Regions from separate parts of the Cellulosimicrobium sp. NPDC030954 genome, predicted to be linked through region 2. Evidence: riboswitches for the same ligand, from Rfam matches in the RefSeq annotation. Region 2 holds a riboswitch; each other region holds the start of a gene.
The links. A riboswitch is a leader RNA that binds a small molecule or an ion and turns the genes downstream of it on or off. The one in region 2 is predicted to bind thiamine pyrophosphate.
Positions count from the first base shown of each region.

Region 1 (2,191 bases), on a different contig from region 2:
GAGCTGCGCGTACTGGGCGCCGAAGTCGACGACGAGCACGGGGCGCGGGGTCGCGGCGACCTCGGCGGTGGTGGGGGTGTCGGGAGCGGTGGCGGGTGACGTCACCGCTCCAGGATAGTCGCCGCGCGGCGGGCGACCGTCACGCGTCTCAGGCGCCGGCGCGCTCGCCCGCTCGCGCGGCGGCTCGTCCTGCCACGCGCTCGCGCAGGGCGCGCGCGGCACGCTCCGGGTCCGGCGCCTGCGTGATCGCCCGCACCACGACGACGCGGTCCGCCCCGGCGTCGAGCACCGCGTCGAGCCGGTCCGGGTCCACCCCGCCGATCGCGAACCACGGCGTGCCCGGCCGCGTCGCGGCGACCGCGCGCAGCAGGTCGAGCCCGACGGCGGCACGCCCCGGCTTGGTGGGCGTCGCCCACAGCGGGCCCACGCAGAAGTAGTCGACGCCCGGGTCGGCCTCGGCCGCGGCCGCCTGCTCGGCCGAGTGCGTGGACCGGCCGAGCACGGGGTCCGGGCCCAGCAGGGCGCGCACCGCAGGCACCGGCAGGTCCCCCTGGCCCATGTGGACGACGGGCGCGCCCGCGAGCCGTGCGACGTCGGCCCGGTCGTTCACCGCCCACAGGGCGCCGTGCTCCGCCGCGACCCGCGCGACGAGCTCCTGGAGCTCGAGCTCGCGCGCCACGTCGAGCGTCTTGTCGCGCAGCTGGACCACGTCGACCCCGCCCGCGAGCGCCGCCCGCAGGAAGTCCTCGAGGTCGCCGCGCTCCTCGCGCGCGTCGGTGCACAGGTAGAGGCGCGCGTCGGCGAGGCGGGCGCGCGCGTCGTCCGGTGCCGGCACGACGGGGTGCGCGGGCGTGGCGAAGGTCTCGGTGCTCACCCGCCGGAGCCTAGCCGCGCCCGCTCCCCCGCGCGGGTACTGTGGCCGACAGCACGGGAGCCCCGCACGGGGCTGAGAGGGCGTCGGAGCCGACCGTCGAACCTGATCTGGGTCATGCCAGCGAAGGGAGCGCGCATGCACACCCCTGTCCGTCCCGAGCCCCGCCCGCCGGGAGCCGGTCCTGCCGTGCCCGACGGCGCGCGCGACGTCGTCGTCGTGGGCGGTGGGATCGTGGGGCTCGCCGTGGCGTGGCGCGCCGCGCGCGCCGGTCTGACGGTCACGGTGCTGGACCCGTCGCCGGGCGACGGCGCGACGCGCGCCGCCGCCGGCATGCTCGCCCCGGTCACGGAGGCCGACTTCGGCGAGGACGACGCGCTGCGCCTGCACCTCGCGGCCGCCGGAGCCTGGCCCGGCTTCGCCGCCGACCTGCGCGCCGCGACGGGGGCCGACGTCGGGCTGCGCACCGCAGGTACCCTCACCCTCGCGTACGACGCCGACGACCTCGCGCTGCTCCGCCGCGTCCTCGCCCTCCACGCGGCGCACGGCCTGGCCTCGCGCGAGCTCACCGTCGCCGACGCGCGCCGGCGCGAGCCGTACCTCGGCCCCCGGGTCGCGGGCGCGGCGTGGGCGCCCGCCGACCACGCGGTCGACCCCCGCGCGACGCACGCGGCGCTGCTCGGCGCGCTCGACGTCGCCCCCGGCGCGGGCTCCGGGGCGGGTGCGCCCGCGGGCGGGGACGGCCGTGCCGGGGTGCGCGCCGTCGTCGTGCGGGCGTCGGCGACGCGGCTCGCGGTCGACCCGGCCGGGCGCGTCGTGGGCGTGCACGACGACGGGGGCCGGCTCCACGCGGCCGGTGCCGTCGTCGTCGCGGCGGGCTGGGAGTCCGGCGCGCTGCTCGCGGACGTGCCAGGCGTCGTCGTACCGACGCGACCGGTCAAGGGGCAGACGCTGCGCCTCGACGCCGGGCCGGACCTCGCGCTGGAGCACGTGGTGCGCGGGGTCGTGCAGGGGCGGCCCGTGTACGTCGTGCCGCGCGACCCCGTACCCGACGGGCAGGGTCACGGCTGCGCGGGGCACCGGGAGGTCGTCGTCGGCGCGACGACCGAGGAGAACCCGGACGACCGCCGCGCGACCGCCGGCGGCGTCTTCGCCCTGCTGCGCGACGCGCGCGCCCTCCTGCCCGGGATCGACGAGGCCGCGCTCGTCGACGTGACCCCGCGTGCGCGGCCCGCGACCCCGGACAACCTGCCGCTCGTCGGCCCGACCGCCGTCCCCGGCCTGCACCTCGCGACCGGACACGGGCGCAACGGCATCCTC
Region 1 is NZ_JBVIFN010000001.1:859,244-861,434, reverse strand. Features, by position in the region: gene guaA (glutamine-hydrolyzing GMP synthase) at 1-105, opposite strand, end outside; gene thiE (thiamine phosphate synthase) at 149-874, opposite strand; TPP riboswitch at 926-1,005, shown strand; gene ACZ402_RS03640 (FAD-dependent oxidoreductase) at 1,010-2,191, shown strand, end outside.
Region 1: another riboswitch for thiamine pyrophosphate. It lies ahead of ACZ402_RS03640 (FAD-dependent oxidoreductase); the one in region 2 lies ahead of ACZ402_RS10200 (ECF transporter S component).

Region 2 (2,191 bases):
GACGGCCGCCCGCCCGACGCCTACCCCCGCGTCCCCGGCGACCCACGCCTTGAGCAGGGAAAGGTTCGCGAGCGGCACGTGGTGCCCGATCCGCGGGTGGTCCAGCGTCACCCCGACGACGCCGGCCGCACCGAAGGAGGCGAGGTAGTCGATCGCGGCCGGCACCGGGACCGCGAGGAGCGGCACGGCGTCGCCCTCTGCGGCGAGCCCGAGGGCCAGCGCGGCCTCCTTCGCGCGGCCGGCGCTGCTGTAGAGGCAGATCATCGGCCCCTGGGCGGCGGCCACCGCGTACGGGCGGGGCCGGTCCTCGGGGCCGCGCGCGATGAAGAACCAGGTGTCGAGCCGGGCCGCCTGCCGCCAGAGGTCGATCTGCGCCGTCGTGTCTCCGGCGGGCGCCGACCGGACGGCCTCGTCGAGGCGGTCGAGCTCGGCGACCGCCGCAGGGTCGTTGTCCGTGGTCATGCCGCCACGCTCTCATGCCCCGACGGCCCGTCCCGCTGGCTGAGACGCCGGGATTGTCCGGGCCGCGCCGAGGGCCTAGGGTCGGGCCGAACGCCCCCGGGGAGCGCACGAGCGCTGAGAGTGCAGGCCGGACACCCGTCCCTCCTGCAGACCCGTGGAACCTGATCTGGTTCGTACCAGCGAAGGGAGCAGGGCCGACGTCACCGTCCCCTGCGCGCTCGTGCCCGCGCGCCCGCGCCGTGCCGTGCGCGCGGGCCCGGCGGTGGCGCGCCGTCGTGCACCCCTCGCCCCGGGGGCCCGACGGAGGGAACCCGCATGGCCGAGCCCCGCACCACCCCGCAGCAGGCGACCCGGAGCGCCGCCGTACCCACCGACCAGCCGCCCGCCGGGTCGGCCGGCGTGTCGCCCGGCGTGTCGGGCGGCGGGGCGCCCGGTCCCGCGGTCCGCCCGACCGGGCGCCCCGCGCCACGTCGCGGGCTGACGCTGCACGAGACGGTGCTGATCGCCGTCCTCGGCGTCGTCTTCGGGTTCGTGTACTGGGCGTTCGTCCAGCTCTGGGCCCCGCTCCAGCTCGCGATGGGCCCCCTCGCGGACCTCGCCGCGAACGTCCTCGCGGGCGCGTGGATCGTCGTCGGCCCCCTGGCCACGTACATCGTGCGCAAGCCGGGGGTCGGCATCCTCGCCGAGACCCTCGCCGCGCTCGTCGAGGTCGTCTTCCTCGCCTCCCCCGCGGGGCCGCTGCTGCTCGTCGTGGGCCTGGTCCAGGGCGTCGGCGCCGAGCTGCCGTTCGCGCTCACGCGCTACCGCCGGTTCGGCTGGTGGGTGTTCGTCGCGTCGGGCGTGAGCGCCGCGCTCGTCACGTTCGCGTTCAACGCCGTGCGCTTCGGCTGGCTCGGTCAGGACTACGCGATGCTCCGGCTCGGGATCCAGGTCGTGTCGTGCATCGTGCTGTGCGGCCTCGCGGCCCGCCTCCTCGGCGACTCGCTCGCCCGCACGGGCGCCCTCGACGCGTTCGCGATCGGCGCGGCCCGCCGTGGGTGAGGCGACCGCGCACGTGGCTGACGTGACCGCGCACGCGCGCGACGTTCCCGACGCTGTCACAGCCGCCGACGTGACCGTGCACCTCGGGCACCACGGCACCCGGGTGCTCGACGGCGTCGACGTCACCGTCCCGGCCGGGACGAGCCTGCTGGTCCTCGGCCCCTCCGGGTGCGGGAAGTCGACCTTCCTGCGCGCGCTCGTCGGCGTCGTCCCGCACACCCTCCCGGGCGCCGTCCTGGGCGGCCTCCGCGTGACCGGCGCCGACCCGCGCGAGGTGCCTCCGCCCGCGCTCGCCGCCCGCGTCGGCCTCGTCCAGCAGCGGCCCGGCGACCAGCTCTGCCTGGCGCGAGTGGACGAGGAGCTGCGGTTCGCGCTCGAGAACCGCGGTGCCGACCCCCGCAGCATGGACGCCCGCGCGACCGCGGCGCTCACCGCCGTCGGCGCCGCGCACCTGCACGACCGCCCGACCCACGCGCTGTCGGGCGGCGAGGCCCAGCGCGTCGCGGTCGCCGCGGCGCTCGTCGCCGAGCCGGAGCTCCTCGTCCTCGACGAGCCCACCGCGCTGCTGGACCCCGCCGCCGCCCACGACGTCGGGGCCCTCGTCGCCCGCCTCGCGCGCCGACCCGGACCCGGGGACGGTCACGACGCCGCGCCGCGGCACCGCTCGGTCGTGCTCGTCGAGCACCGC
Region 2 is NZ_JBVIFN010000004.1:92,684-94,874, reverse strand. Features, by position in the region: gene ACZ402_RS10205 (hypothetical protein) at 1-462, opposite strand, end outside; TPP riboswitch at 550-669, shown strand; gene ACZ402_RS10200 (ECF transporter S component) at 778-1,503, shown strand; gene ACZ402_RS10195 (ABC transporter ATP-binding protein) at 1,517-2,191, shown strand, end outside.

Region 3 (2,191 bases), on a different contig from region 2:
CCGGGAGGTCGCGCACGGGCTCGCCGGCGGGTGCGGGGTGCCGGGGCGCGGAGGGCGCACCGCGCTCCCGGACGGAGGAGAGCACGCGCACCGGGGCGACGGGGCGCAGCTCTTCGCCCGTGCGGGCCACGAGGTCCACGAGGCGCAGGCCGAGGGCGCCGCAGACGGCGGCCAGGACCTCGGACGACGCCTCCTTGCGGCCGCGCTCCACCTCGGACAGGTAGGCGGTCGAGACCCGTGCGGCAGCCGCGACGTCCACGAGCGTCCGCCCCTGCCCGAGCCGGGCCCGCCGGAGGATCCCGCCGATGACGTGCCGCAGGAGCGGCTCCGGCCGCCCGCCCTTCCGGGACCGGGGGCTCGCCGGGACCGCGTCCGGCACCGCGTCCGGCACTGCGTCCGGCACCGCTCTCGGCACCGGGTCCGGCGCCGGTCTCGGCACTGCGATCGGCACCGGGCCCGGCACCGCGCTCGTCGTGTCCATGCGGTCACGCTACCCGCGCCCTCGCCCGGGTGCCGAGGCACCCGGGCGAGGATCTGCTGCTGGCGTAAGGCCCGACGTCGGGCCTCACCGGTCCGGGAGGGACGTCACCAGCGCTCGAGCGACCACGCCATCTGCCAGAACCGGATCTCGTGCCGGCAGCTCAGCTCGAACGCGCGCTCCATGCGGGCGCGCTCCGCCTCGCCCGCGTCGGCGGCGAGCGCGTCGAGACGCTCGCGCAGGTCGGCCAGGACCCCCTCGGTGCGCTCGGCGGCGTAGAACTCCCACCAGCCCGCGAGCGGGTGGTCGTCCGCGATCGCGCCGGGCGTCGTCTCGCGCTCGGCGAGCCAGAACCGCCGCGCCGACCAGATGTAGGTCCACGGGCACGGCAGGAGCGCGGCGAGCAGCACGCCGAGGGAGTCGCGGCCCGCGGCGAGCATGTGGTCGACGTACGCCTGCGCGCTCGGGGCGAGGCGGTTCGTCTGCGCCTCCTCGTACGTCACGCCGAGGAAGTCGCACATCGCGTGGTGCGCGTGCGACTCGTCGTCGAGCAGGAACCCGGCCTTCTCGTGGAAGTACGCGGCCCAGTCACGGTCCGGCGCGAGCGCCATGCCGAGCCCGTAGCAGCGCAGGTACGCCGTGAGGTACTGGTGGTCCTGGCCGACGTAGTGCCGCACCGCGGCCGGCTCGACCGACCCGTCGCGCAGCCCGGCGAGGAACGGGTGGTCGTAGAACTCGTCGAAGAGGTGCGCGTACCGGCGCGCGAGGTCGACCGTGAAGCCGGTCTCCCCCGGCCGGACGAGTGCGGTCGGGTCGTCCGCGAGGACAGGGTTCAGGGTGATGGCAGCAGGCGTCGTCATGCCCACGTTCCTCCGCTCGTGCTAGCGAGATCAGGTTCGACGGGTCCGGGCGGCCGTACCGCTCGTCTCAGTCCCTCGGCCCGGCTGCCCGGGCGGGACGCCCCGCGTGGTTCGCCGCGACCCTAGCAAGGAAGCGCGGCCCGCGCCGGGAGCGTCCGGCGACGTGTGGAATATAGTTGTAGCAACAACAAGTTGGAGCAGACATGACCACGAGCACCCCGGGCGCGGCGACCGACCGCCTCCTGTCCCCGTCCACGAGCATGGACGCCGTCACGCTGCGCGTCGGCGACCTCGAGCAGATGACGTCCTACTACACGGGCGCGTTCGCGCTGGCCCCGCTCGAGGAGCGCTCGCGCGGCACCGAGGTGCACCGCGTCCTCGGCCGCGGCACGACGCCCATGCTGCGGCTCGTGCACACGCCCGGCCTGCCCGCCGTCGACCGGCGTCAGGCCGGCCTGTTCCACACCGCGTTCCTGTTCGACGACGCGGCGAGCCTCGCCGCGACCGTCTACCGGGCCGCGCAGGACCGTCGCGGGGCGTTCGTCGGGTCGAGCGACCACCTCGTCAGCGAGGCGTTCTACTTCACCGACCCCGAGGGGAACGGGGTCGAGCTGTACACCGACCGCCCCCGCGAGACGTGGGTCCGCGAGCGCGGCCAGATCGTCATGGCGACCGAGTACCTGGACCCGAACGCGTACCTGCGCACGCACCTCGACCAGGAGACGTTCGACGCCGGGCCCGCGCTCGCCGGTCGCGTGGGGCACGTCCACCTCCAGGTCGGCGACATCGCGACCGCCCACGACTTCTACGTCGACGCCGTCGGGTTCGAGGCCACGGTCACCGAGTACAGCGG
Region 3 is NZ_JBVIFN010000011.1:17,004-19,194, forward strand. Features, by position in the region: gene ACZ402_RS17520 (helix-turn-helix domain-containing protein) at 1-481, opposite strand, end outside; gene ACZ402_RS17525 (TenA family protein) at 586-1,338, opposite strand; TPP riboswitch at 1,329-1,453, opposite strand; gene ACZ402_RS17530 (VOC family protein) at 1,542-2,191, shown strand, end outside.
Region 3: another riboswitch for thiamine pyrophosphate. It lies ahead of ACZ402_RS17525 (TenA family protein); the one in region 2 lies ahead of ACZ402_RS10200 (ECF transporter S component).